DNA from 3 places in the Rhizobium sp. M10 genome. Region 1 is predicted to be linked to each of the others. Evidence: predicted binding sites of a transcription regulator. Region 1 holds the regulator's gene; each other region holds the start of a gene.
What was found. The regulator LexA, encoded in region 1, represses DNA repair genes until DNA is damaged. The targets are predictions, from matches to a motif close to TGTTCNNNNTGTGTTCNG.
Positions count from the first base shown of each region.

Region 2: CO671_RS14530 (DUF5680 domain-containing protein) is a predicted target of LexA. The motif match lies at 2,597-2,614, and genes of this name have one in related genera.
Region 3: uvrA (excinuclease ABC subunit UvrA) is a predicted target of LexA. The motif match lies at 1,467-1,484, and genes of this name have one in related genera.

Region 1 covers NZ_NWTA01000010.1:210,334-220,045, forward strand. Annotated here, with positions in the region: gene lpxA (acyl-ACP--UDP-N-acetylglucosamine O-acyltransferase) at 1-213, shown strand, start outside; gene CO671_RS18525 (LpxI family protein) at 217-1,098, shown strand; gene lpxB (lipid-A-disaccharide synthase) at 1,095-2,264, shown strand; gene gltA (citrate synthase) at 2,300-3,589, opposite strand; gene CO671_RS18540 (ComEC/Rec2 family competence protein) at 3,881-6,313, shown strand; gene lexA (transcriptional repressor LexA) at 6,294-7,013, opposite strand; gene CO671_RS18550 (VOC family protein) at 7,209-8,105, shown strand; gene kdsA (3-deoxy-8-phosphooctulonate synthase) at 8,102-8,947, shown strand; gene eno (phosphopyruvate hydratase) at 9,088-9,712, shown strand, end outside.
Region 2 covers NZ_NWTA01000007.1:262,899-272,610, forward strand. Annotated here, with positions in the region: gene CO671_RS14520 (lipoprotein-releasing ABC transporter permease subunit) at 1-1,108, shown strand, start outside; gene CO671_RS14525 (ABC transporter ATP-binding protein) at 1,123-1,806, shown strand; gene CO671_RS14530 (DUF5680 domain-containing protein) at 1,901-2,365, opposite strand; gene dnaE (DNA polymerase III subunit alpha) at 2,850-6,347, shown strand; gene CO671_RS14540 (L,D-transpeptidase family protein) at 6,439-7,695, opposite strand; gene CO671_RS14545 (DNA polymerase IV) at 7,893-9,185, opposite strand; gene CO671_RS14550 (GNAT family N-acetyltransferase) at 9,261-9,712, shown strand, end outside.
Region 3 covers NZ_NWTA01000018.1:118,458-128,169, reverse strand. Annotated here, with positions in the region: gene uvrA (excinuclease ABC subunit UvrA) at 1-1,344, opposite strand, end outside; gene CO671_RS24000 (single-stranded DNA-binding protein) at 1,629-2,144, shown strand; gene CO671_RS23995 (MarC family protein) at 2,238-2,885, opposite strand; gene gyrA (DNA gyrase subunit A) at 3,123-5,945, shown strand; gene CO671_RS34530 (hypothetical protein) at 6,095-6,229, opposite strand; gene CO671_RS33845 (hypothetical protein) at 6,266-6,421, opposite strand; gene CO671_RS23985 (hypothetical protein) at 6,552-6,842, opposite strand; gene coaD (pantetheine-phosphate adenylyltransferase) at 6,933-7,427, shown strand; gene CO671_RS23975 (peptidylprolyl isomerase) at 7,486-8,058, shown strand; gene CO671_RS23970 (peptidylprolyl isomerase) at 8,087-8,596, shown strand; gene queA (tRNA preQ1(34) S-adenosylmethionine ribosyltransferase-isomerase QueA) at 8,666-9,712, shown strand, end outside.

The sequences.
Region 1 (9,712 bases):
GGCATGACGCGCGCCGGCATCGACCGCGCCGTCATCCACAGGGTGCGCCGCGCCTACAAGGCGATCTTCGAGGGAACGGCCTCCGTGCGTGAGAACGCCGCGGCCATCCGCGAGGAATATGCCGATTGCGCAGAGGTGATGCAGATCCTGGATTTCATCGCCGCCGAAAGCGACCGCGCCCTGTCCTCGCCGACCCGAGGTCAGAAGGGCTAGCCCGTGGCTTTATCAGGCGACACCGCGGCGGGCCGGCTGGCGATCATCGCCGGCGGCGGCCTTCTGCCTTCCTACGTCGCGGAAGCCGCACGCGCAGCAGGCGAAAATCCTGTTATCGTCGCCCTGAAGGACGAAAGCGACCGGCGTTGGGAAGGCTACGACCACGCTATAATCGGCATCGGCGATTTCGCCGCCCTCGATAGTCTTCTCAACCGTTATGGCATCGGCCGCGTGGTGATGTCGGGCAGCGTGCGCCGCCGGCCGGAATGGCGTGAGGTGCGCCCGACGCTGCGTATTCTGATGAAGGTGCCGGCCGCGATCCGCACCCTGCTCTCCGGCGGCGACGATACGGTCCTGCAGATGGTGATCCGGCTGATCGAGGGAAATGGCCGGCGTGTCGTCGGCGCCCATGAGATCGCCCCCGACCTGCTGGCTTCCGTCGGTCCGCTTGGCGCCGTGGCACCCGGTGACGAAGATCGGCGCGATATCAGCCGTGCTGCCGAAGCCGCCGAGATGCTCGGCCGGCTGGATGTCGGGCAGGGCGGCGTCAGCATCGGCGGGCGGGTTGTCGCGATGGAAGGTCTTGAGGGCACCGATGAGATGCTCGACCGCGTCGCCGGGCTCAGAGCCGCCGGGCGCATTTCGACGCGCCGCCGCGGCGTGCTCGTCAAGCTCTGCAAGCCGCAGCAGGATATTCGCGCCGACCTGCCGGCCATCGGCGTTTCCACGGTGCTGAACGCCGGTAAAGCCGGCCTTGCCGGTATCGCCGTCGAAGCCGGCCGCTCGCTGGTGCTCGATCGTGCTGCCGTCATCCGCGCCGCCGACGAGGCCGGACTTTTCGTCTGCGGCATTGATCGCGGTCTTCCGGAATGGGGGCTGGAATGACCGGCGCGCCGCTGAAGATTGCCGTCATTGCCGGTGAGGTGTCGGGCGATCTCCTCGGCGCCGACCTCATCGCCGCGCTGAAGCGCATCCATGGCGGACCGGTGGAACTTGTCGGTGTCGGCGGGGAGGGTCTGCAGGCGGAGGGCTTGCGATCCCTGTTCGATTTTTCCGAACTGTCGATCATGGGCATCACCCAGGTGCTGAGCCGGCTGCCGAAGCTGTTTGGCCTGATCCGCCGGACAACGGCTGAAATCATCGCCGCAAGGCCTGACATTCTGCTCATCATCGACAGCCCGGATTTCACCCATCGCGTGGCAAAGCGTGTCCGCACGGCGCTGCCGGATTTGCCTGTCGTCGATTATGTCTGTCCGAGCGTCTGGGCCTGGAAGGAATATCGCGCCGAGCGCATGCTTGCCTATGTCGATCACGTGCTCGCCGTCCTGCCTTTCGAACCGGCGACGATGCAGCGCCTCAAAGGCCCGGCAACGACCTATGTCGGGCATCGCCTGACCGCCGACCCTGCGCTCCTGGAGACCCGACGCCTGCGTGCGGGAAGACGGCCCGGCAACGGCACAATCCTGCTTCTGCCCGGCTCACGCTCCTCGGAAATCCAGAAGCTCCTGCCGCATTTCGAGGTGGCGGTGAGCGAACTTGTCGCCCGCAATGGACCGATGCGCTTCATCCTGCCGACGATGCGACACAAGGAAGGGCTTGTGCGCGAATTGACGGCGAAATGGGCGGTAACGCCGGAGATCGTTGTCGGCGCGGAAGCAAAGTGGAAGGCTTTCGTCGAGGCCGATGCAGCCATGGCGGCATCCGGAACCGTTATTCTCGAACTGGCGCTCGCCGACGTTCCCGTCGTCTCCGCCTACAAGGTCGACTGGATCATGCGGCTGCTGACATCGGGCATCAAGACCTGGACAGGGGCGCTGCCGAACCTGATTGCCGATTACGCGGTCGTGCCGGAATATCTGAACGATGTCGTTCGCGGCGCAAGCCTCGCACGCTGGATGGAAAGGCTGTCGGCCGACACTTACCAGCTCAAGGCGATGAAGGAAGGTTATGAGCTCATCTGGCAGCGCATGCAGACCGAAAAGCCGCCGGGCGAATATGCTGCCGAAATCCTGCTCGACGTGCTGAAAAAGAAAAAACCCGGTCGTTTCTGACCGGGTTTTCTTTTGAGCCGATTGGTCTGAAGCGATCAGCGCTTCGAAACCGGGATGTAGTCGCGCTTCGGTTCGCCGACATAGAGCTGGCGCGGACGGCCGATGCGCTGCTCCGGATCCTCGATCATCTCGTTCCACTGCGCGATCCAGCCGACGGTGCGGGCAAGCGCGAAGAGCACGGTGAACATGGTCGTGGGGAAGCCCAGCGCCTTCAGCGTGATGCCGGAATAGAAGTCGATGTTCGGATAGAGCTTCTTCTCGATGAAATATTCGTCGGTGAGCGCGATGCGCTCGAGCTCCATCGCCACTTCGAGCAGCGGATCGTCCTTGATGCCGAGTTCGCCGAGTACTTCATGCGTCGTCTTCTGCATGATCTTGGCGCGCGGGTCGTAGTTCTTGTAGACGCGGTGGCCGAAGCCCATCAGGCGGAACGGATCGTTCTTGTCCTTGGCGCGGGCGATATATTCCGGAATATGATCGACGGTGCCGATCTCGTTCAGCATGTTGAGTGCTGCTTCGTTGGCGCCGCCATGCGCGGGGCCCCACAGGCAGGCGATGCCGGCCGCGATGCAGGCGAACGGGTTGGCGCCCGACGAACCGGCGAGGCGCACGGTCGAGGTCGACGCGTTCTGCTCGTGATCGGCATGCAGGATGAAGATGCGGTCCATGGCGCGGGCAAGCACCGGGTTGACCACATATTCCTCGCAGGGAACGGCAAAGCACATGCGCAGGAAGTTCGATGCATAGTCGAGGTCGTTCTTCGGGTAAACGAAGGGCTGGCCGATATGGTACTTATAGGCCATGGCGGCCAGCGTCGGCATCTTGGCGATCATCCGCAGGCTGGCGACCATGCGCTGATGCGGATCGGTGATATCGGTCGAGTCGTGATAGAAGGCCGACAGCGCGCCGACGCAACCGCACATGACGGCCATCGGATGCGCATCGCGGCGGAAGCCGGTGAAGAAGCGGCTCATCTGCTCGTGCACCATGGTGTGATGCGTGACCCGATAGTCGAAGTCCTTCTTCTGCGCGGCCGTCGGCAGTTCGCCGTAAAGCAGGAGGTAGCAGACCTCGAGGAAGTCGCCATGTTCGGCGAGCTGCTCGATCGGGTAGCCGCGGTGCAGCAGCACGCCTTCGTCGCCGTCGATATAGGTGATTTTCGATTCACAGGATGCGGTCGAGGTGAAGCCCGGATCGTAGGTGAAGGAAGCGGTGTTCTTGTAGAGAGCACCGATATCGATGACGCTTGGACCGATCGTGCCGCTTTTGACGGCGAGGTCGACTGATTTGTCACCAATTTTTATTGTTGCGCTTTGATCCGTCATGCTGATCCTCCGAAATGTCGGTGGCGCCACAAAAGCGCCATAGGGGTTAAGCGTCCTTACCGATAGCTATATGATCGCGAAGCTAATGCCAAGTTACCGTGACGGCATTTTGTGCATTGCGGCATCACCTTTTAGGCACTGCAGCGATGAGCGGCACGCATAGCGGAAACCGATGATTCGACTGGTCTTTTCGCATTTGCGATTTTCGCTCGTATTTCAATCGATTATGCTTGCCGGATTTGCCCAGAGGTTGCATTCTGGGTGCCTGGGCAGGGTAAGTTCGGGCGGCGCATGCAGGAATTGACGACAGTCGAATTGCGGCCGCAAGCGGGCGTCGGTCTTGCCGATCCGGCCGATCTTCCTGCCCCTGCCGTGGTGATGCGGCCGGCGAGAACCCAGTCCGCGATGTCGTTGCGCCATCGGCTGCCGGCGGCAATGAGACAAGCGCTGCGTGCTGGCGGCCGGATGCTGAGCGAGGAGGCCGACCACGGCCGCCTGCTCCTGTTCTCGCCGGTCTTCCTCGGTGCCGGCGCGGCATTCTGGTTTCTTGCGGCAACGGATTTTCCGCTCCTTCCATCGTTGCTCTGCCTGTCGGTGCTGATGTTTGCGGTGGTCGTCGCCGGCCGCAGCCGGCCGGCCTTGCGGGCGACGCTTATGGCGCTTGCCCTCGTGGTATGCGGCATGCTCTGCGCGCAGCTCGAAAGCTGGCGGGCCTCGACCGTCATCCTCGATTCATCCGTGACGACGACGGTGACCGGCCGCGTCGAGCGGCGCGAAGGCGACGATCGCGGGCGGTGGCGCTATGTTCTTGCCGTCACCGGCACCGAGGCGCCACAGGTGAAGCGGCCGCCGAGGCGCATAACCGTGATCGCCCGCGGCGCCGATGCGCCCTTCGAGATCGGTGACGTCATCACCGGCCGAGCACGGTTGACGCCGCCGGCGGGGCCGGCGCTTCCCGGGCTCAACGACTTTTCCTTCGGTGCCTATTTCGATGGCATCGGCGCCAACGGCTTCTTCTACGGTGCGCCCGAGAAAGTCGATTCGCAGGCAGGCCCGCAGCCTGCGAGATCGACGTCCGAAGCTCTGCTCGAATGGCTTTATCAGTTGCGCAGCGGCATCGGCGATCGCATACGCTCGATCCTGCCCGGCGACACAGGCGCTTTTGCCGCTGCTCTGGTGACTGACGAGCGGCGCGCCATCTCGAAGGAAACGACGGAGGCGCTGCGCCAGTCCGGCCTTGCGCATATCGTGGCGATCTCGGGCCTCAACATGGCGTTGTCGGCCGGCATCTTCTTCGTCGGTTTCCGGATGCTGCTCAGCCTCGTTCCTGTTGTCGCTCAAGCCTATCCGACAAAGAAGCTCGCCGCGGGCGGCGCGCTCCTCGCCGTCACGGCCTACTTCCTGATCTCAGGATTCGGGGTTTCGGCCGAACGCGCCTTCATCATGATGGCGATCATGCTGATTGCCGTCTTCTTCGATCGGCCGTCGATCAGCCTGCGCAATGTCGTTCTCTCGGCGCTCGTCATCATCGCCATTTCACCCTCCGAAGTCTTGGGTCCGAGCTTCCAGATGTCCTTTGCCGCGACTTTGGCACTGGTATCGGGCTATCAGCTGTGGAAGGACCGGCGCGTCCGGGAAAACCCGTTGCTGAAGCTGCCGGTCCTGCGGCCGGTCGTGGCGATCGCCGGTTTCTTCGGCGGCGTCTTCCTGACCTCGTTGATCGGTGGCTTTTCCACGGCGCTGTTTTCGATCGAGCATTTTCATCGCCTGACCGCTTATGGCCTGCCGGCAAACCTTGCGACGATGCCGATCATCTCCTTCATCGTCATGCCGGCCGGGCTGCTGGCTATGTTGCTCATGCCGTTCGGTCTGGACGCTCCGCTCTGGAAAGTGGTCGGTTTCGGCCTCGATCTGGTGATTGCGGTCGCCAAGACGGTGTCCGGCTGGGGCGGCGACATCGGCCTCGGCCGCTTGCCCGCCTGGTATTTCGCGGTCGCTGTGGCAGGCTTTCTGCTGCTGACGCTGCTCCGCACCCGGTTGCGCCATGCCGGCACATCGATCCTCGCCGGTTCGACGCTCATCCTGCTGATTCTGCCAGGGTCCCGGCCGCCGGATCTGGTGATTTCAGAGGATGGTGGTCTGGTCGCGCTCATCGCGCCGGCGGCACTGGCTTCCAACCGTGAAAACCCGCCGGACTTCATCTTCGACCAGTGGCAAAGAGCGCTGGTCCTGCCGAGGCACCACCCGCCGAAGATGCTGGATGGTCCTGCCATCCCGCCACCGGGTGAAGACCGCCGCGTCAGGCTGTCCCGCGACCAGCAGAATGACGCGAGGACGGCGATGGCGACCGCTGTAGCCGGTGGTGAGGTAAATCGGTTTTCCTGCGTGAAGAAGGCCTGGTGTATAGTCAGGCTCGGCAATGGCCATGTCGTCGCCGTCATCGACAACGCCGCCTATCTCGGCCCGGCCTGCGACGCCGGCGAGATTGTCGTGACCGCGGTGCGCCTGCGTTTCGACCGTTGCCGCTCGGGTGCGACACTCTTCACCGGCGAGACGCTGCGTAGGACCGGTTCCGTCGAACTGCGTTTTGCACAGGAGGGATTCGAGGTCGCAACCGCATTCGATGCTTTGTCGCGTCCATGGATGCGCCATCGAGCCTATGATTGGCGCAAAGACAGTTTTACCGAAACCGGCCCGTCCGCTGTCAGTGATAACGGCGAATGAGGCCGACCAGCTTGCCCTGCACCTTGACCCGGTCGGGCCCGAAGATACGGGTCTCGTAAGCCGGGTTGGCGGCTTCGAGGGCGATCGAGGCACCCTTGCGGCGAAAGCGCTTCAGCGTCGCTTCCTCGTCGTCGACCAGCGCAACGACGATATCGCCGGGACTTGCGGTGCTGCCGTTGCGGATGATCACCGTGTCGCCGTCGAAGATGCCGGCGTCGATCATCGAATCGCCCTTGACCTCCAGCGCATAATGTTCACCCGAGCCGAGCATGTCTGAGGGAACGACGATGTCGTGCGTGTTGTTCTGGATCGCCGAGATCGGAACGCCGGCGGCGATCCGGCCCATGACCGGCACGGACACAGTGTTGCCGTTGTCGGCGATCGGCTTTGCGGCAGCGGGGGCGGCGACCGGTTGGGGCTTGCCGAGGCTGCCTTCGATAACACTCGGTGAAAAACCGCGGCGCGGCTGAAGACTGGGGCTATAGGCCTCCGGCAGCTTGATCACTTCCAGGGCCCGGGCCCGGTTCGGTAGGCGGCGAATGAAACCACGTTCCTCCAGCGCCGTGATCAGGCGATGAATGCCGGATTTCGAGGCGAGATCCAGGGCATCCTTCATCTCGTCGAAAGAGGGCGGAACGCCGGATTCCTTCATGCGCTCATGAATGAAAAGGAGAAGCTCCTGTTGTTTGCGCGTGAGCATCGACGTCAGACCCCGTGATTGAAACAAATCCAGAACAGACACTATATGTTCCATATGTGTTCCGCAAGTAGCTAAATTTCCGTAAAACTTCGCGCCAACTCGTCGAGATTTTTATTTTCATTCGCCGGATTGGCGCACATGTCTTGCATTGAGGGTGGTGCTGTCGCACATCTCTGGCGTGTCAGGAGGGATATCATGATCGCACATTCCGCCAAACCGCACCCGCTGGATCATGTCGTGCTGCCCGTCGTCAATATCGACCTGGCGCGCGAAAGGCTCGGCAAGCTCGGCTTTACCGTCGCCGCCGATGCGCGCCATCCGTTCGGAACGGAAAATGCCTGCGTCTTTTTCGCCGACAAGACCTATATCGAGCCGCTCGGCGTGGCGAGTGTCGAGGAGAGCGAGGCAGCGGCCCGCCACGGCAATGTCTTCATCGCCCGCAATCGCGCCTTCCGCTTCCGCTGCGGCGAGGAGGGACTTTCGGCGTTGGCCTTCCTCACCGAGGATGCCGGCCTCGATCATCGGCGATTCGTGGGTAGCGGCGCGAGTGCCGGCGAGATGTTGCAGTTCAGCCGGCCGATGCGGATGCCGGACGGTTCGGAAAGCGTCGGCAGCTTCAAACTGGCCTTTTCAGGAGATCTGCGCGCGCCCGACTTCTTTCTCTTCACCTGTCAGCGCATCAATTCGTTCCCGGCCGGTCGTGCCGCTCTGGAGACGCATGCCAATGGCGTGACCGGCATTGCCGAGATCGCCCTTTGTTCGCCGGAGCCGGCTGCATTTGCCGCCTTCGTTGGTCTTGCGGTCGGGCAGACGGTGGTGGAGAAAACCGGTTTCGGCATGAAGATCGCGGCATCCAATGCCAAGATCAGCCTGATGACGCCGGAAGGGCTGGAGGCCTATTTCGAGCTTGTCGTTTCCGCCGCCGATCGTGGCCTGCGCGGTCAGGCAATCCTCTTCACCGTCACCGATCTTGCCGTGACAGAAGCGCATTTGGCTGCTAACGGAGTGACATACACACGCAAGAACAATCGCATTCTGGTGAAGCCCACGCCCGGGCAGGGCGCGCTTTTTGCCTTCGAGGAACCACGATGAGCACTGATACCAATTCCGAGGTCAAGATCGGCGAAGGCGAAGGCCAGGTCACCTTTTCCAATACCGGGCGCCTGTCGCTGATTGCCGGCCCCTGCCAGATGGAGAGCCGTGACCACGCCTTCATGGTCGCCGGTACGCTGAAGGAGCTCTGCGCAAAGCTCGGTATCGGCCTCGTCTACAAGAGTTCCTTCGACAAGGCGAACCGCACCTCGCTCTCGGCAGAGCGCGGCATCGGGCTTGAAAAGGGCATGGAGGTCTTCGCCGACCTGAAGAAGGAATTCGGCTTTCCCGTCCTGACCGACGTTCACACCGCCGAGCAGTGCGCCGAGGTGGCGGAGGTGATCGACGTTCTGCAGATCCCCGCCTTCCTCTGCCGCCAGACCGATCTTCTGATCGCCGCTGCCCGGACCGGCCGCGTCGTCAACGTCAAGAAAGGCCAGTTCCTCGCCCCCTGGGATATGAAGAACGTCCTGAAGAAGCTCAATGCCAGCGGCAATCCGAACGTGCTGCTGTGCGAGCGCGGCGCTTCCTTCGGCTACAATACGCTGGTTTCCGACATGCGCTCGCTGCCGATCATGGCGGCGATGGGCGCGCCCGTCATTTTCGATGCGACCCATTCCGTCGCCCAGCCGGGCGGGCAGGGCGAATCCTCGGGCGGTCAGCGCGAATTCGTTGAAACGCTGGCGCGCGCAGCCGTGGCGACGGGAATTGCCGGCGTCTTCCTCGAAACCCACCAGGACCCTGACAACGCGCCGTCCGACGGCCCGAACATGGTTTATCTCAAGGACATGCCGCGCTTGCTTGAGAAGCTGCTTGCCTTCGACGCGGTCGCCAAGGCTTGATGTTCAACAGGCTGACATGATCGTGGTTTAGGCCACGTCAGAACGCTGCTTCGCAGGCGGGAATTGCGGCATTGTAATTTGCCCGCCTTCGATTATGACAGGCTTCGAACGATTGATCACCCACCGAGCAGGAAGAACCCATGACTGCAATCACCGATATCATCGCCCGCGAGATTCTCGATAGCCGTGGCAATCCCACCGTCGAAGTCGACGTCTACCTCGAAGACGGCAGCATGGGCCGCGCGGCCGTTCCCTCTGGCGCCTCGACGGGTGCCCATGAGGCGGTCGAGCTGCGCGACGGCGGCAAGCGCTACCTCGGCAAGGGCGTCGAAAAGGCGGTCGAGGCCGCCAACACCGAGATCTTCGACGCCATCGGCGGTATCGACGCCGAAAACCAGATCCAGATCGACAACATCATGATCGAACTGGACGGCACGCCGAACAAGTCGCGTCTCGGCGCCAACGCCATCCTCGGCGTGTCGCTCGCCGTCGCCAAGGCTGCCGCCCAGGCCTCCGGCCTGCCGCTCTATCGTTATGTCGGCGGCGCTTCGGCGAGCCTGCTGCCGGTGCCGATGATGAACATCATTAACGGCGGCGCTCATGCCGACAATCCGATCGACTTCCAGGAATTCATGATCCTGCCGGTCGGCGCCGATACGATCGCCGAAGCCGTGCGCATGGGTTCGGAAGTCTTCCATACGCTGCGTAAGGAGCTTGCCGCCCAGGGCCACAACACCAATGTCGGCGATGAAGGCGGTTTCGCAC
Region 2 (9,712 bases), on a different contig from region 1:
CATGAACGGCTTCCGCACCGAGCTCGTCTCGCGCATCCTCGGCATCAACGGCCACATGATCGTCCAGCCGGTCGATGGTCCCTTTACCGATTATCCCGACCTTGCCAGCAGGCTTGCAGCCGTACCCGGTGTCAAGATGGCGCTGCCTTTGGTGGAGGGGCAGGTGCTTGCTTCCGCCCAGGCCGGCGGCAGCACCGGCGCCCTGGTGCGCGGCGCCCGCGCCGAAGACCTGACCAAGCTCAAGACGATCTCCGACAACATCAAATCCGGCGACATGGTGGGCTATGCCTCCGGCGAGGGCGTGCTGATCGGCACCCGCATGGCCGACCAACTGGGTCTGCGCGTCGGCGACCTCATCACGCTGACCTCGCCGGAAGGTGACGTCACGCCGATGGGCGTCAACCCGCGCGTCAAATCCTACAAGATCTCCGGGCTGTTCGAGATCGGCATGTCGGAATATGATTCCTCGATCATCTTCATGCCGCTCGAGGAAGCGCAGCTCTATTTCAATGCGGCGGGGCTGGTGCAGTCGATCGAGCTCTTCGTCGATCATCCCGATGATATCGACGCTCTGCGGCCGAAGGTGGAAGAGGCGGCCGGTCGCCAGATCAACCTGACCGACTGGCGCCAGCGCAATCAGACCTTCTTCTCGGCGCTGCAGGTCGAGCGCAACGTCATGTTCATGATCCTGACGCTGATCGTGCTGGTGGCGGCGCTGAACATCATCTCCGGCCTCATCATGCTGGTGAAGGACAAGGGCAGCGATATCGCCATTCTGCGCACGATGGGCGCCAGCGCCGGCGCCATCATGCGCATCTTCTTCATGACCGGGGCGGCGATCGGTATCGTCGGCACCATCGCCGGCGTGCTGCTCGGCGTCCTCGTCTGCGTCAACATCGAATCCATCCGCCAGTTCTTCTCCTGGATATCAGGCACCGTGATCTTCAATCCGCAGGTCTATTTCCTCAGCCAGCTGCCGGCGGAGATGGATCTCAGCGAAACGATTTCGGTCGTGGTCATGGCGCTCAGCCTCTCCTTCATCGCCACCATCTTCCCGGCATGGCGCGCCTCCAGGCTCGATCCGGTGCAGGCCCTGCGCTACGAATAAGGAATGCCGCATTCATGAATCGCAACGTCGTCCTCAAGCTTACCGGCGTCGAGCGCCATTACGGGCAGGGCGATACGCTGCTCTCGATCCTGAAGGGTGCGGATTTCTCGCTGTCGAAAGGCGAGATCGTCGCCCTTGTCGCGCCCTCGGGCACGGGCAAGTCGACGCTGCTGCATGTCGCCGGTCTGCTCGAGCATCCCGACGGCGGCGAAGTCACCATCAACGGCCATGCCTGCGACGGGCTGAGTGACGAGAAGCGCACGGCGATCCGTCGCCGCGAGATCGGCTTCGTTTATCAGTTCCATCACCTCCTGCCGGAATTTTCGGCGCTCGAAAACATCATGATGCCGCAGCTGATCGCCGGCCTGTCCTGGAAGGAAGCCGGAGAGCGGGCCGGCCAGCTTCTCGACTATATGCGCATCGGCCATCGCGGCTCGCACCGCCCGGCCGAACTGTCAGGTGGCGAGCAGCAGCGCGTTGCGATCGCCCGCGCCGTCGCCAATGCGCCGACCCTGCTTCTGGCCGACGAGCCGACCGGTAATCTCGACCCGGAAACAGCAAGCTACGTCTTCGACGCGCTGGAGGCCCTGGTGCGCCAGTCCGGCCTCGCGGCCCTGATCGCCACGCACAACCACGAACTCGCCCGCCGCATGGATCGGCGCGTGACGATCTCCGACGGCAAGGTCGTCGATTTCTGATCGATGTCGCCCGGACGTGCGCAGCGGTTCCGGGATAAAGACGAAGAGATGACGCGTCTGGCGGCAGGTTCGAATCGACCCGCCTCCGGATCCGTCAGGGGATGATCAGGCCGCCGCGATAGTCGAGCGCGTAAGCCTTCCGTCCGTCGACCACGATGCATTCATGACCGCTGAACCGTTCACAGCCGCCTTCGCTGCGATCGACATAGCGCCCGAACGGATGGTCGAATTCCATTCCGCCGAGAAAGCGGCCCTGCCGGTACATGGCAGAAAGCGCCGCCTTGATCACAGTTCCCGCTGCGCTGGCATCGATGAGATCGGGCGCAATGACCCAGCCGAAATAATTCATCGCCCAGATCGGCTCGTCGGCAAACCACACCACCTCCTGTCCGGCGAAGTCGGTGCCGCCGAAATAGCTGTCGAGATAGCGCCAGTCGCCGCGCTCATAGCCGATATCGTGAGACCCCGGCCGGCAGGGCGGGCGCGGCACGCCGCCGCCGACATAGCTGGCAGCTTTGGCTTCGACGACGAATTCGTTCAGCATCGCTGTCTCGGGCATAGGGTCCTCCTGACTCATCAGTTGGGATATAGCAGGATGTGCAGAACATAAACAGAACAAATGCGGGGGAGCCTTTGTCGTCGGCGGGATGTGTCCACGTTCTTTGCGGCACCGGGGCCGGCGAGGCCGCGGCTCGGCATCTCAAGCCCGTCGCCGAAGCTTTCACCGAATCGTTGCGTCGCCGGGGTGTTTTTCAAACGCAAGCAGGAAGGAAAAGATTCCTGTTGACATCGGAACATAGATCGAACAAATTGAAAACATAACGAGTAAAGGAGAGCCAAATGACTGACATGATCCGTGATATCGCAGCATTCACCTCCATCGCAATGTTCGTTGCCAGCTTCTCGCTCATCGTCATCGCGATCTAAAGTTTTCAGGGGACTGCATGGCCATCATGTGGTTCGAACACCGGACTTCTTCTGGACATCATTGCCCTCCATGCCGACAATGCGTCTGATTCATTCGGTGATTGGGAAGGCATGTCATGGCGGATACGGTAAAGGCTTCGACGGGTGAGGTGATCGGCGACACGCCGGGCTTCATTCACCTGAGAGTCCATTCCGCCTATTCGCTTCTCGAAGGCGCGCTGCCGCTGAAGAAGATTCTCTACAAGGCGGCCGGAGACAATCAGCCGGCCATCGCCATTACCGACACCAACAATCTGTTCGTCGCCCTCGAATTCTCGCAGAAGGCAATGGACGACGGGCTGCAGCCGATCATCGGCTGCCAGGTCTCGATCGACATGGAAGACGGGCTGGAGACCGAAAAACGCGGCGGCCAGCAGGCATTGGTCAAGCTGCCGTCGATCGTTCTTCTCGCAGCGACGGAGGCCGGTTACGAAAGGCTGGTCGACCTCATCAGCCGCGCCTATCTCGGCGGTGAAGGCAATCAGGCCGTCCATGTCCGATCCTCCTGGCTGGAGGAGGCGGGCACGGAAGGGCTGATCGCCTTGACCGGCGCCCTGACGGGGCCGGTCGACGGGGCGATCAGGGAGGGCCATTCCGCCCAGGCCGAAGCGCGGCTGCTCATGCTCAAGCGTCTCTTCGGCGACCGGCTCTATGTCGAGCTGCAGCGGCATGGCACCTACGACAAGCGGCACGAGCAGAAGATCATCGGGCTCGCCTATGCCCACGATCTGCCGCTGGTCGCGACCAACGAGGCCTTCTTTCCGACACGCGATGATTACGACGCCCATGATGCGCTGATGGCCGTCGCCCATAATGCCATCGTTTCCGACGACAGCCGCTTTCGCCTGACGCCGGATCATTACCTGAAGAGCCGCGCCGAAATGGCCAAGCTCTTTGCCGATTTGCCGGAAGCGCTGGAGAACACGATCGAGATCGCCAAGCGCTGCTCCTTCGTATTGAAGACGCGCAAACCGATCCTGCCGCGCTTCACGGGTGCGACCGACGACGCCGAGGAGGCCGAACGCGCCGAGGCGGGCGAATTGCGCCGCCAGGCGGTCGAAGGGCTGGACATGCGGCTTTCGACCCTCGGCATGTCGCCGGGTTATGAGGAAAAGGATTATCGCGAGCGGCTGGAATTCGAGCTCAGCGTCATCGAACGCATGCGCTTTCCCGGCTACTTCCTGATCGTTGCCGACTTCATCAAATGGGCCAAGCAGCATGACATTCCGGTTGGTCCCGGCCGCGGTTCGGGCGCCGGTTCGCTGGTCGCCTACGCGCTGACGATCACCGACGTCGATCCCTTGCGGTTTTCGCTGCTGTTCGAACGCTTCCTCAATCCGGAACGCGTGTCGATGCCGGACTTCGACATCGACTTCTGCCAGGACCGCCGCGAAGAGGTGATCCGCTACGTCCAGGCCAAGTACGGCCGCGAACAGGTGGCTCAGATCATCACCTTCGGTTCGCTGCAGGCGCGCGCAGCACTGCGCGACGTCGGCCGCGTGCTGGAGATGCCCTACGGCCAGGTCGACAAGATCTGCAAGCTCGTGCCGAACAATCCGGCCAATCCGACGCCGCTCTCCAAGGCGATCGAGGAGGAGCCGAAGCTGCAGGAGGAGGCAGCCAAGGAGCCGGTGGTCGCGCGCCTGCTCGATATCGCTCAGAAGATCGAGGGGCTTTACCGCCATGCCTCGACCCATGCTGCCGGTATCGTCATCGGCGACCGGCCGCTGTCCAAGCTGGTGCCGATGTATCGCGATCCGCGCTCCGACATGCCGGTCACCCAGTTCAACATGAAATGGGTTGAGCAGGCGGGCCTGGTCAAATTCGACTTCCTCGGCCTGAAGACGCTGACCGTCCTGAAGGTCGCCGTCGATTTCGTCGCCAAGCGCGGCATCAGTGTCGACCTTGCGGCCATTCCCCTGGACGACAAGAAGACCTACGAGATGCTGTCACGCGGCGAGACGGTCGGCGTGTTCCAGGTGGAAAGTGCCGGCATGCGCAAGGCGCTGATCGGCATGAGGCCGGACTGCATCGAGGACATCATCGCGCTGGTGGCGCTCTATCGTCCGGGCCCGATGGAGAACATCCCGACCTACAACGCCCGCAAGCACGGTGACGAAGAGCTGGAATCGATCCATCCGATGATCGACCACCTGCTCAAGGAAACTCAAGGGGTTATCGTCTATCAGGAACAGGTGATGCAGATCGCCCAGGTCCTGTCCGGTTATTCGCTCGGAGAAGCCGATCTTTTGCGCCGCGCCATGGGTAAGAAGATCAAGGCCGAGATGGACCAGCAGCGCGAACGCTTCGTCGATGGCGCCGTCAAGAACGGCGTATCGAAGCCGCAAGCCGACAATATCTTCGAACTGCTGGCGAAGTTCGCCAATTACGGCTTCAACAAGTCGCATGCCGCCGCCTACGCCATCGTCTCCTACCAGACGGCCTATATGAAGGCGCATTATCCGGTCGAATTCCTCGCCGCCTCGATGACGCTCGACATGTCCAACACCGAAAAGGTCAACGACTTCCGCCAGGACGCCAAGCGCCTCGGCATCGAGGTGATCGCCCCGTCGGTGCAGACTTCCTTCCGCCAGTTCGAAACCGGCGACAACCGCATCTATTATGCGCTCGCCGCTCTCAAGGGCGTCGGCGAATCCGCCGTCGACCATATCGTCGAGGTGCGCGGCGACAAGCCCTTTGCCGGCATCGAGGATTTCTGCCTGCGCATCGATCCGCGCCAGGTCAACCGCCGCGTGCTGGAAAGCCTGATCTTTGCCGGTGCCTTCGACTGCTTCGGCACTGACCGCGCCCAGCTTTCAGCCGGCCTCGACCGTATCCTCGGCTATGCCCAGCGGGCGCAGGAAAACAAGTTGAGCGGTCAGTCGGATATTTTCGGCAGCACCCTGACGTCGGGGCCTGAGAAGATTGCCCTGCCGCCGTTTTCGCCCTGGCTTGCCTCGGAGCGGCTGCTGAAAGAATTCCAGGTGCTGGGTTTCTATCTCACCGCCCACCCGCTCGATTCCTACAGTAATATCCTGCAGAAGATGCGGGTGCAGACCTTCGCCGAATTTTCCGCAGCGATCAAACAGGGCGCGTCCAATGCGCGCCTTGCCGGCACCGTCATCTCCAAGCAGGAGCGCAAGACCCGCACCGGCAACAAGATGGGCATCATCGTCTTTTCGGATTCGTCGGGCCAGTTCGAGGCCGTGCTGTTTTCGGAAATGCTGAACCAGTACCGCGACATGTTGGAGTCCGGAAAATCCTTCCTGCTGACCGCGACCGGCGAGGAGCGGCCGGAGGGCATCGGTCTGCGCATCCAGACGATCCAGTCGCTGGAGGAAAAGTCGCTGCAGATGCAGAAGGCGCTGCGCGTCTATATCAGAGATTCCGGACCGCTGAAAATGGTCGCCGGCCATCTGAACGCCAAGGGCGACGGCCTGGTTTCCTTCATCGTCATCAAGGAAGAGGGCAAGCGCGAGGTCGAAGTGGCGCTGCCGGAGAAATACCGCATCACCCCGGAGATCGCCGCCGCCCTTCGCGCTGCCCCCGGCGTCGTCGACGTCGAGCTTGTGTGATCGCGACGCGGATCGCCCGGGGGGCGAAGTAGATTACCCTGGGGAATACACCTTACCCAGGGTGATCTACTTCGCCCCGGGGTGATGGCCGTCAGCCGCGGGTGATGGTGATGAAATTCGTGCCTTCGCCGGTCTCCCGGCCGAGGCCGGTATCGGAGATCGTCAGCGTCGAGCCGGGCGCGATCAGCGCGTCGATCTTGCGGCGGGTCTCGTCGGGGATGGTAATCCGGCTCAGCGAACGGGCGATCGGCTTGCCGGTGACGATCGAGCTTTCCTGATTGCTGATCCCGAGCCGCTTCATCGCCTCGCGCGAGAGATTGTTTTCGAGCGTGATGCCGAGCCAGTCCGCCGTGCCGGCCTTTTCATCGACCGCGTGCAGGGTGAAGAAATGCGTGCCGAGCGCCAGCCCCGGATCGGCGATCGTCACCGGCGCCTCGAAGACCGGCTTAAATGCCTTTCGCACCATGATGACGCCGTTCGGCGGCTCGCCCTTGCCGGCTGCGGCATAGACGGCTTTTAGCAGCCTGTCGGAGATCAGGCTTCTGTCGCCGGCAAATTCCGCCGGCCGCAGCGTCTTGAAGGCCGTGACCGCCTGTACGGTCGCCGGGCCGAGCAAGCCGTCCGGATCGCCGGCGGAAAAGCCGAGCTGGTTGAGAAGGGTCTGAATGTCGATCACCGTCTCGCGCAGCGTCCGGCGCGTGATGAGCATGCTGATCGGCTCGGTTGGCGGCTCGATTTCATGCGTTGCAAGCGGCTGCACCATCGGCATCGGCATAGCGGCGGTATCGTTCATCGCCACCTGCACCGGCTTTTGCGGGCTGTCGGGCATGGATGGCCGCAGTTCGAGATCCGAAAACAGCGGCATCGTCGCCGGCGCATCGGGATGGAAAAGCGTCGGATGGTCGATCGGCTGCGGCGCCAGCTCGCCGTCGCTGATGATGACGGGAATGCCGGCCTCGGTCATCCCATAGAGCATTTTTGCAAAGGCCCCGGGCATGCGCACGCAGCCGTGCGAGGCCGGATAATGCGGCACGGAATTCGATTCATGCAGGGCGATGCCAGACCAGGTCAGCCTTTGCATGAAGGGCATCGGGGCGGCGGAATAGAGATTGGATTCGTGGTATTTCCGCTTTTCGAGCACCGAGAAAATGCCGCTCGGCGTCGTGTGGCCGTCCTTGCCGGTCGAGACCTTCGAGGTCGCGACGACCTCGGTGCCGTCATAGACCGCAAGCGACTGCTTGTTCTTCGAAACGAAGATCTGCAGCGTGCGCACATCCGCGGCAAAAGCAGGGTGCACGAGTGCGGTGGCCGACAGCAAGCCGAAGCCGAAGACGAAACGCGAGACCATGATACCCAACCATACGCAATACTGGTCCGGCACATTATGGGACGAAGTTTAAGGAAGATTTTATAGGCGCCGAGCCGGTTGCCCGCCTCACGTGTGAGAGCATGTCTCGCAAAAGTGTGCGCGGTTTTGCGATAAAGACATGCGAGAAAATAAAGACCTAAAGCGTGAGAAGCTTATCTGAAAGATCGCGACACGCTTTAGTGATCGCGCTTGTTGCTGCCGAAGGTGTAGCCGGTCTCGACCGTGTTCTTGCCGAACTTGTCGCGCAGCTTGTCCATCGCCGCTTCGGCGGCCGCCCGCCGGCCCGATTGCCGGTCGATGAGATCGGGCGGATCGGCGCGGGCAGCATCGCCGAGGTCGGTGACGCCGATGCCGATCAAGCGGAATTTCGTGCCGTCCGTCTCCTTTTCGAGGAGCTCGAGCCCGATGCGGAAGATCCTGTCGGCCAGTTGGGTCGGGTCCTCGAGCTTGCGGTTGCGGGTGCGCGTCTTGAAGTCGGCGCTCTTCATCTTCAGCACGACGGTGTGGCCGGCGATGTCGCCTTTCTTCAGACGCCAGGAGACCTTTTCGGAAAGATTGCGCAGGATCGGCACCAGGTCGTCGTAGCGCGAGATGTCGTCGAAGAAGGTCGTCTCGGCCGAGACGCTCTTGGCGGCATCGTTGAGATGCACCTCGCGGTCGTCGATGCCGCGCGACAGGCGGGCGAGCCGCTGGCCGATGCTGCCGTAGCGGCGCATCAGGTCGTTCTCCTCCATCTGCTGCAACTGGCTGATGGTGCGGATGCCATCCGCTTCCAGCGTCGCGGCAAAGGCCTTGCCGACACCCCAGATCGTGGTGACGGGTCGCGGCGCCAGGAATTCGACCGCTTCTTCGCGGCCGATGACGGAAAAGCCGCGTGGCTTCTGCAGGTCGGAGGCGACCTTGGCGAGGAATTTGCAATAGGAAAGCCCGACCGAGACGGTAATGCCGATCTCACTTTCGACGCGCCGGGCGAATTTGGCAAGCGTGCGCGCCGGCGGGTCGTGATGCAGCCGTTCGGTGCCGCCAAGCTCCAGAAAGGCTTCGTCGATCGACAGCGGCTGCACCAGCGGCGTCAGATCCTGCATCAGCGTCCGCACCTGGCGCCCGACCCGGACATATTTCTCCATATCAGGACGAATGACGACGGCCTGAGGGCACGCCTCCAGCGCCTTGAACATCGGCATCGCCGAACGCACGCCGTGGATGCGGGCGATATAGCAGGCGGTGGAGACGACGCCGCGTTTGCCGCCGCCGATGATCACGGGCTTGTCGGCAAGCTCAGGATTGTCACGCTTCTCGACAGCCGCGTAGAAGGCGTCGCAATCGATATGCGCCAGTGTCAGTGCATGGAGCTCGCGATGGCGCACCAGACGCGGACTGCCGCAGGATACGCAACGGCGCGCCTCGCCCTTCTGCTCGGCAAGGCAGTCGCGACAGAAGCCGGGTGTCTTGTCAGGCGCGGGCGTCATGGTGAGAACAAAGGTTGAACGTTGCGACACTACGCCTTAAGCTGACGAGTCTCAAGAGCAGGGGGAGCTTTGCCTTTGGATAACGATCTTCGTTTCGAGCCGGTGACGGCGGAACGCTGGCGGGACTTCGAAACCCTGTTCGGGCCGCAGGGCGCTTTCTACAATTGCTGGTGCGTGGCGCTGCGTCTGCCGCATGCGGTGAGGACGAAAATGGCGGCCGACGAGCGCAAGGCGCATATGCGAGAGCGGATCGAGGCAGGGCCGCCGCCGGGCATCCTCTGTTATGCCGGTGGCGAGCCCGTCGCCTGGGTGCAGGTCGGGCCACGCCACGACGTGCCGCAGTTCAACTCGCCGCGCACCGTTTCGCGGCCGCTGGAAGAGGGCGATGCGCATGATCCGTCGATCTGGGCCGTCAGCTGCTTCTTCCTGCTGCCCAGGCTGCGCGGCAAGGGAATGAGCCATCGGCTGCTCGCCGGCGCGATCGATCACGCCAGGCGCCAGGGCGCACGGCTGCTGGAAGCCTGTCC
Region 3 (9,712 bases), on a different contig from region 1:
GATATGCAGCCTGTTGATCTTCACGGCGAGCGCTTCGGGTTTCAGGCGATAGCCGTTGCAGGAAGGGCAGGAGGCGGCCGACATGAAACGCTCGATATCTTCGCGCGCCCAGGCGGAATCCGTCTCCTTCCAGCGGCGCTCGAGATTGGTGATGATGCCCTCGAAGTTCTTGTGGGTCGTATAGGAGCGCGCGCCGTCGGCGTAGTGGAATTCGATCTTGTCGTCGGTGCCGTTGAGAATGACGTTCTTGACCTCGTCGGAAAGATCGTTCCAGCGGGTGCCGAGCTTGAAGCCGTAATGTTTGCCGAGCGCTTCCAGCGTCTGGTTGTAGTAAGGCGAGGTCGACTTGGCCCAGGGCGCGATCGCCCCGTCGCGCAGTGTCCGCTCTGGCTCGGGCACGATCAGGTCGGGGTCGATCTTCTGCTGGGCGCCGAGGCCGTCGCAGGTCGGGCAGGCGCCGAAGGGATTGTTGAAGGAAAACAGCCGGGGTTCGATCTCCGGGATGGTGAAGCCCGAGACCGGGCAGGCGAACTTCTCCGAAAACAGCACGCGCTCATGCGTCTCGTTCAGCGACTTGTTGGCCGAGCCGCCGGCCGAGGTCTCTTCCGGCGGCAGCGGCTTGTCGGCGAATTCGGCGACTGCCAGCCCGTCCGCGAGCTTCAGGCAGGTCTCCAGGCTGTCGGCCAGGCGCGCCGAGACATCGGAGCGCACGACGATGCGGTCGACCACGACGTCGATGTCGTGCTTGTATTTCTTGTCGAGAACCGGCGCCTCGGCGATCTCGTAGAACTGGCCGTCCACCTTGACGCGCTGGAAGCCCTTCTTCATCAGCTCCGCCAGTTCCTTCTTGTATTCGCCCTTGCGCCCGCGCACGAGCGGGGCGAGAATATAAAGACGGGTGCCTTCGCCGAAAGCGAGGATGCGATCGACCATCTGGCTGACCGTCTGGCTTTCGATCGGCAGGCCCGTCGCCGGCGAATAGGGAACGCCGACACGGGCAAAGAGCAGGCGCATATAGTCATAGATCTCGGTGACGGTGCCGACCGTCGAGCGCGGGTTGCGCGAGGTGGTCTTCTGCTCGATCGAAATGGCCGGCGACAGCCCGTCGATCTGGTCGACATCGGGCTTCTGCATCATTTCGAGGAACTGCCGGGCATAGGCCGAAAGGCTCTCGACATAACGCCGCTGGCCCTCGGCGTAGATCGTGTCGAAGGCGAGCGAGGATTTGCCCGAGCCCGAAAGACCGGTCATGACGATCAGCTTGTTGCGCGGCAGATCGAGATCGATGCTCTTCAGATTGTGCTCGCGCGCGCCGCGGATGGAGATCGTCTTCAGTTCGCTCATCGTCTCTGCTTTGGTTTTCTGGATAACAGCCCTTATTTAGTGATGCCGGCGGGCGAGTCGAGGCTGAATATCCGGGAAGGTTCAAGGTTTTCGATTCTGTTGACAGGATCATACGGATAAACTAGAACAAATAAAGAACAAAATTCCTGATGAATGCATGCGGCTTTCTGATGGATAAACATGTGGATTAAATGCCGCCCATGCGCATCGGCGGTCCGTGATGGTTTAAGGTGCGCCGATCGATTGAAACGCCGCCGGGCAGGGCGGCAGGCAGGGTGAGAAGCATGGCTGGTAGCGTGAACAAGGTAATTCTGGTTGGAAATGTGGGTGCAGACCCCGAAATCCGCCGCACTCAGGATGGCCGGCCGATCGCCAATCTCCGTATTGCGACCTCGGAGACCTGGCGTGACCGCAATTCCGGCGAACGCCGGGAAAAGACCGAATGGCACACTGTCGTCGTCTTCAACGAAGGCCTCTGCAAGGTCGTCGAGCAATATGTGAAGAAGGGCGCCAAGCTCTATATCGAAGGTCAGCTGCAGACCCGCAAATGGCAGGATCAGCAGGGCCAGGACCGCTATTCGACGGAAGTGGTGCTGCAGGGCTTCAGCTCGACGCTGACCATGCTCGACGGCCGCGGCGACGGCGGCGGCGCGAGCTCCGGCTTCGGCGGCGGCCGCGGCAGTAGCGGTGGCGGCAACGATTACGGCGACGACTACGGCGCGCCTGCTCCCTCCTCATCGCCGAGCCGCGGCGGTGGCGGCAATTTCTCGCGGGATTTGGACGACGACATCCCGTTCTGATCGACCGTTCCTGGCTTTATGAATTATTTGAGAGCATGACGTCCATGACGGCGTCATGCTCTTTTCCTTGGTCTCGCGGTAGATGCCGCCGTTTCAATGCGGCGTCGCGCTGATCAGATTGAGTGCCGCCTTCGCGCCGTCGACGACGAATTGCACTGCCAGGGCGGCTAGGATGACGCCGAGCAGCCGCGTCAGGATCGCCCGGCCGGTGACGCCGAGGAAACGGTCGAGCCTTTCGGCGATCAGCAGCATCAGGAAGGTCAGCAGCAGATTGGCGGCGATGACGGCGATCAGCTGGGCTTTTTCAACCGAGGTCGGCAGCGTGCCGGCAAGTAGGATCGTCGCCGAGATCGCACCGGGACCGGCGATCAGGGGCAGGGCGAGGGGAAAGACCGCGATATTCTCGATGTGATCCTTGGTGACGGCGGCCTCGGAGGCCTTCTCCTTGCGCTCCTGCCGCCGCTCGAACACCATCTCGAAGGCGATCCAGAAGAGCAGCAGGCCGCCGGCGATGCGGAAGGCGCCGATCGAGATGCCGAGCACGCCGAGCACGCCGGCGCCGAACAAGGCGAAGACCGCGAGGATGATGAAGGCGATGGTCGAACCGCGTAGCGCCACCTGCGTGCGCTCGGCGCGGCTCATGCCCGTCGTCAGCCCGAGAAAGATCGGTGCGAGGCCTGGCGGATCGATGGTGACGAGAAGCGTCGTGAAGGCGTTGATCAATTGGTCGGCGCTTGCCATCGTCTCTCCGAAAGCCCATATGGGTGCATGATTTTCTGCGATTGTGAAGCGGGGATTTGGATTTGGCAAATATGCTGCGGCGGCCCGCGGCGGATTTGTCCGGTCCGATCGTACAAGTCCCGTGCTTTACCCTTTTTCGGCCGCAAAAGCCTGTTCAAAACGCGCTCGGAAATTGGCGCGGGAACAGGCTTTCCGCTATAAATCTTCAAGTGATTCTAGAAGAGATCGTGATCTGTTTTGACTGAGCAAACACCCCCCGGCGGCGGGAAGCTCCCGCCAGGCATCGAGCCCATCTCCATCATGGAGGAAATGCAGCGATCGTATCTCGATTACGCCATGAGCGTCATCGTCAGCCGCGCGCTGCCCGACGTGCGCGACGGCCTGAAGCCCGTGCACCGGCGCATCCTCTACGGCATGTCCGAGCTCGGCATCGACTGGAACAAGAAATACGTCAAATGCGCCCGCGTCACCGGTGACGTGATGGGTAAATACCATCCGCACGGCAATGCCGCGATCTATGATGCGCTCGCCCGCATGGCGCAGCCCTGGTCGCTGCGGCTGCCGCTGATCGACGGTCAGGGCAATTTCGGCTCCGTCGACGGCGATCCGCCGGCGGCCGAACGTTACACCGAATGCCGGCTCGAAAAGGCGGCCCATTCGCTGCTCGACGATCTCGATAAGGAAACCGTGGACTTCCGCGACAACTACGACGGCACGCTCTCCGAGCCGGTCGTGGTTCCCGCGAAATTCCCGAACCTGCTCGTCAACGGCGCCGGCGGCATCGCCGTCGGCATGGCAACCAATATTCCGCCGCACAATCTTTCCGAAGTGATCGACGGCTGCATTGCGCTGATCAACGATCCGGCGATCGAGTTGCCGGAGCTGATGCAGATCATTCCCGGCCCGGATTTCCCGACAGGCGCCAAAATCCTCGGTCGCGCCGGCATCCGCTCGGCTTACGAGACCGGCCGCGGCTCGGTCATCATGCGCGGCGTCGCAGCGATCGAGCCGATGCGCGGTGACCGCGAGCAGATCATCATCACCGAAATCCCCTATCAGGTGAACAAGGCGACGATGATCGAGAAGATGGCCGAACTGGTGCGCGAAAAGCGCATCGAGGGCATCTCCGACCTGCGCGACGAGTCCGACCGCCAGGGCTATCGCGTCGTCATCGAGCTGAAGCGCGACGCCAATGCCGAGGTTATCCTCAACCAGCTCTATCGTTATACGCCGTTGCAGACCTCTTTCGGCTGCAACATGGTGGCGCTGAACGGCGGCAAGCCGGAGCAGCTGACGCTGCTCGACATGCTGCGCGCCTTCGTCTCCTTCCGCGAAGAAGTCGTTAGCCGGAGAACGAAATTCCTGCTGCGCAAGGCGCGTGAGCGTGCCCATGTGTTGGTCGGCCTCGCCATTGCGGTGGCCAATATCGACGAAGTCATCCGCGTTATCCGCCAGGCGCCCGATCCGCAGTCGGCCCGCGAAGAACTGATGACCCGCCGCTGGCCGGCGGCAGATGTCGAAAGCCTGATCCGTCTGATCGACGATCCGCGCCATCGCATTAACGACGACATGACGTACAACCTGTCGGAAGAGCAGGCCCGCGCCATCCTCGAACTGCGTCTTGCCCGCCTCACGGCCCTTGGCCGTGACGAAATCGGCGACGAACTCAACAAGATCGGCGAGGAAATCCGGGATTATCTCGATATTCTGTCCTCGCGTGTCCGCATCCAGACCATCGTCAAGGATGAACTCACCGCCGTGCGCGACGAGTTCGGCACCCCGCGACGCACCGAGATCGTCGATGGCGGCCTCGAAATGGACGATGAGGATCTCATCGCCCGCGAGGACATGGTCGTCACCGTCTCGCATCTCGGTTATATCAAGCGGGTACCGCTGACCACCTACCGCGCTCAGCGCCGTGGCGGCAAGGGCCGCTCCGGCATGACCACCCGCGACGAGGATTTCGTTAGCCGGCTATTCGTGGTCAATACCCATACGCCGGTTCTGTTCTTCTCTTCGCGCGGCATCGTCTACAAGGAGAAGGTCTGGCGTCTGCCGATCGGCACACCGACCTCGCGCGGCAAGGCGCTGATCAACATGCTGCCGCTCGAACCCGGCGAGCGCATCACCACCATCCTGCCCTTGCCCGAGGACGAGGCGAACTGGGACAATCTCGACGTCATGTTCTCGACGACGCGCGGCACGGTTCGCCGCAACAAGCTGTCGGATTTCGTCCAGGTCAACCGCAACGGCAAGATCGCCATGAAGCTCGAGGAGGAGGGCGACGAAATCCTCTCCGTCGAGACCTGCACGGAACGTGACGACGTGCTGCTGACCACCGCGCTCGGCCAGTGCATCCGCTTCTCCGTCGACGACGTTCGCGTCTTCGCCGGCCGCAACTCGATCGGCGTGCGCGGCATCAATCTCGGCGAGGGCGATCGCATTATCTCGATGACCATCGTCGGCCATGTCGATGCCGAGCCATGGGAGCGCGCCGCCTATCTGAAGCGCTCTGCCGCCGAACGCCGCGCGACGGGCGTCGATGAAGAGGATATCGCTCTCGTCGGCGAGGAAGTCACCGAGGAGGGGCAGCTCTCCGATGAGCGTTATGAAGAGCTGAAGGCACGCGAGCAGTTCGTGCTCACCGTCTCCGAGAAGGGCTTCGGCAAGCGCTCGTCGTCTTATGACTTCCGCATCTCCGGCCGCGGCGGCAAGGGCATCCGCGCCACCGACACGTCGAAAACCGGCGAAATCGGCGAACTCGTCGCCGCCTTCCCGGTCGATGACGGCGATCAGATCATGCTGGTTTCGGATGGCGGCCAGCTGATCCGCGTGCCGGTCGGCGGCATCCGCATCGCCAGCCGCGCCACCAAGGGCGTCACCATCTTCTCGACGGCCAAGGACGAGAAGGTCGTTTCGGTCGAACGCATCAGCGAGCCGGAAGAGGACGAGACGGAGGAAGCCGTCGAGACCGCCGAAGGTGCTTCCGTTGCTGAGGAAGGTTCAGTCGGCGAAACGCCGGTTGCCGATGGTGATCCCGCCGGGCCTGCCGAGGAATGATCAAGTGAAAGGGCGGCTTCGGGCCGCCCTTTTCTTTTGGTCTTAGCCTGGCTTATCCCCAAGAAAAAAGCCGGACGCTGGGTGCATCCGGCTTTGAAGGACCCGAGGCGGCGGAAGGGTGCCGCTCTTGGGTGGGGAAGGGAGGAATGTCAGAATGCGCTATGTTTTTCGTTCAGCGCTTTCATCTCTGCGTCTTCGCGCCGGAGCGCTGAAATCGTCGAGGCCACAGACACGATGAACATCACGCTGATGAGGGCGGTGAGTACTGTCAAGATCGTGAACATAGGCATTCCTTTCCTGGGGAGTTGCGTTCTCGCCCCTCAGTACTGGCCCAGTACGGCCGTGCGGGCCGAAGCATAGGGACCATAAACCTTGGACGTATCGGCCTTCTGATCATAGAGAGCGACAGTTGCGGTGAGCATGCCCGTGACCATTACCATCCAGAGCACGTTAATCATCGTAATCTTGCCGGGCATGTTTAATCCTTCCTGCCGCGCTAATCGCATCTATGGGTCGGTTGAGTGAACGCATCCGTTTGAAAATGGTTCCGTCGGATGTTGAGGGGTGTTTACCAATGGCGATCTGAAGCCTCCTTGAATGTCTCGTTCATCTGGCGTTCAGATTCGAGACCCGGTTTTGTTCGCGCAGCCGGCCCTGGGCGCGCACGATCGCTGCATGTTCGGCAAGCTCCGGCCGCACCCAGCTCACCTCGTAGCGATCGGCGAAAAAGCCATAGGCCATTTCGGCGGCGAGAGAGAAAAGGACGGCAAGCGCAACGAGCACGATCAGCATGAACATGGTCTTTCGGGGAACGCCGGATGCCGGAATGGCATCGGCTGCCTTGATGATCCGAGTTAAGCAGGTTCTGTCTGAAACAGCCTTGAATGGCACGTTCATTCGCCGTTCAGCCGTGGGAAACGGCGGGGCAAATCACTTGCGGCAAGGCAGCATCCATGACAAAAGGCGTCAAACCAACGGCTGAGCTAGATGACGACAGCGTTCTATCCTGGGTCCTTCGACCCGATCACCAACGGACATGTGGATGTTCTGGTCCAGGCCCTGAACGTCGCCGAAAAGCTGATCGTCGCGATCGGCATCCATCCCGGCAAGGCACCGCTCTTTTCGTTCGACGAGAGAGCCGAGCTGATCCGCCTTTCCCTGGCGCAAGCGCTGCCCGGCAAGACCGGCGACATCACTGTCGTCGCCTTCGACAATCTGGTCGTCGATGCCGCCCGTGCCCATGGCGCAACGCTTTTGATCCGCGGCCTTCGCGACGGTACCGACCTCGATTACGAAATGCAGATGGCCGGCATGAACAGGGCGATGGCGCCCGACATCCAGACCATCTTTTTGCCGGCGGGCACGGCTTCGCGGCCCATTACCGCCACATTGGTCCGCCAGATCGCCGCCATGGGCGGCGATGTCAGCGCTTTCGTGCCGGCCGCCGTCTTGCAAGCCCTCACATCCAAGCGCCCGAACTAGCAAGTAAGAAGTCTCGCAAGCGCAAAGACCAGGCGGAACCCGCCGCAACGGAGCCCATATGAAACTCTTTTATCTCGCATTTGCCGGCGTGCTGTATCTGGCCTCCTTCGCGGGGGATGCCTTCGCCCAGGCGGCCGACCACTATCTCACCATCCAGCTGAAGAACGGCCCTGTCGTCATCCAGTTGATGCCGGATGTCGCGCCGAAGCACGTTGCCCAGATCGAGGCGCTGGCCAAGAAGGGCGAATACGACAATGTCGGCTTCCACCGCGTCATCGACGGCTTCATGGCCCAGACCGGCGACGTCAAATATGGCAACATGGAAAAGGGCTTCGATGCCAGCCTTGCCGGCACCGGCTCCTCCGATCTGCCCGATATTCCGGCTGAGTTCTCCAGGACCCCGTTCGTGCGCGGCACGGTCGGCATGGCCCGTTCGCAGGATCCGAATTCCGCCAATTCGCAGTTCTTCATCATGTTTGCCGACGGTTCCTTCCTGAACGGCCAGTATACCGTCGTCGGCAAGGTCGTTTCCGGCATGGAGAATGTCGACAAGATCAAGCGCGGCGAAGGCCAGAACGGCGAAGTCAAAAATCCTGACCGGATGATCAAGGTCACCCTGGGCAAGAAGTAAGTTACGAGACAAACAAGAGGAGAAGGCAATGGCCGAGATCAAGGATCCCGAAAACACCATCATTCTGGAAACCACCAAGGGCAAGGTTGTCATTCAGCTGCTGCCGCAGGTCGCCCCGGAGCACGTCGCCCGCATCAAGGAACTCGCCCGTGAGAAGGCCTATGACGGCGTCGTCTTCCATCGCGTCATTCAGGATTTCATGGCCCAGACGGGTGATGTCGAATATGGCAAGAAGGGTTCCGAAACCTTCAATCCCGGCCGCGCCGGCATGGGTGGCTCCTCCAAGCCGGACCTGAAGGCTGAATTCTCCGCGACCTCGCATGTTCGCGGCACCTGCTCGATGGCCCGTTCGCAGAACCCGAACTCGGCCAACTCGCAGTTCTTCATCTGCTTCACCGACGCGCCGTGGCTGAATAAGCAGTATTCCGTCTGGGGCCAGGTGATCGAAGGCATGGACAATGTCGACAAGATCAAGCGCGGCGAACCGGTTTCCGATCCGGACTCGATCGTCTCGATGCGGGTTGCCGCCGACGTCTGATTGTGATTTCTGCTGGAACCCGCCCTTGCGCGAAAGCGCGGGGGCGGGTTTCGCTTTGAAAGTGCTCTTATGCGCGTAGACCTTTTCGATTTCGATCTGCCCGATGAACGCATCGCGTTGCGGCCCGCCGAACCGCGCGATAGCGCGCGCCTGCTGGTCGTCGATCCTCATGCGGAAAGCGCGCTCTCGGATCATCACGTTTACGATCTGCCGTCGTTTCTGCGCGCCGGTGACGCCCTCGTCTTCAACGATACCAAGGTCATTCCCGCCCAGCTCGAAGGCATCCGCCATCGCGACGGCGCCGGCGGCCAGCAGGTGTCGGCAACGCTGCATATGCGCATCGGCCCCAGCCGTTGGAAGGCCTTTGCCAAGCCCGGCAAACGCATCAAGGAGGGCGACCGCATCGCCTTCGGCCATTCCGGTGCAAGCTGTATCCTCGGCTCGCTCGATGCCACCGTCGAGGAAAAGGGCGAAGCCGGCGAAGTGACGCTCGCATTCGATCTGTCCGGCCCGGCGCTGGACGAGGCGATCGCCGCCGTCGGCCATATTCCGCTGCCGCCCTATATCGCCGCCAAACGTCCCGAGGACGAGCGCGACCGCGCCGATTACCAGACGATCTATGCTCGCGAGGAAGGCGCTGTCGCCGCCCCCACCGCCGGCCTGCATTTCACGCCAGCGCTGTTCGAAGCGCTCGACAAGGCCGGCATCGAACGCCATTTCGTCACCCTGCATGTCGGCGCCGGCACCTTCCTGCCCGTCAAGGCCGACGATACCGACGATCACAAGATGCATCTCGAAAGTGGTTATGTCAGCAGTGAAATCGCCGCTCGGCTGAATGCCGTCAAGGCAAGGGGCGGGCGTATCGTCTGCGTCGGCACGACCTCGCTGCGGCTGATCGAAAGCGCGACCGGGGAAAGCGGAGAGATCAAGCCCTGGGCCGGCGCCACCGGTATCTTCATCACACCCGGCTATCGTTTCAAGGCGGTCGACATGCTGATGACCAATTTCCACCTGCCGCGCTCGACGCTGTTCATGCTGGTCTCGGCCTTCTCAGGCTTCGAAACCATGCACGCGGCCTATGAACACGCCATTTCGACAGGCTACCGCTTCTACTCC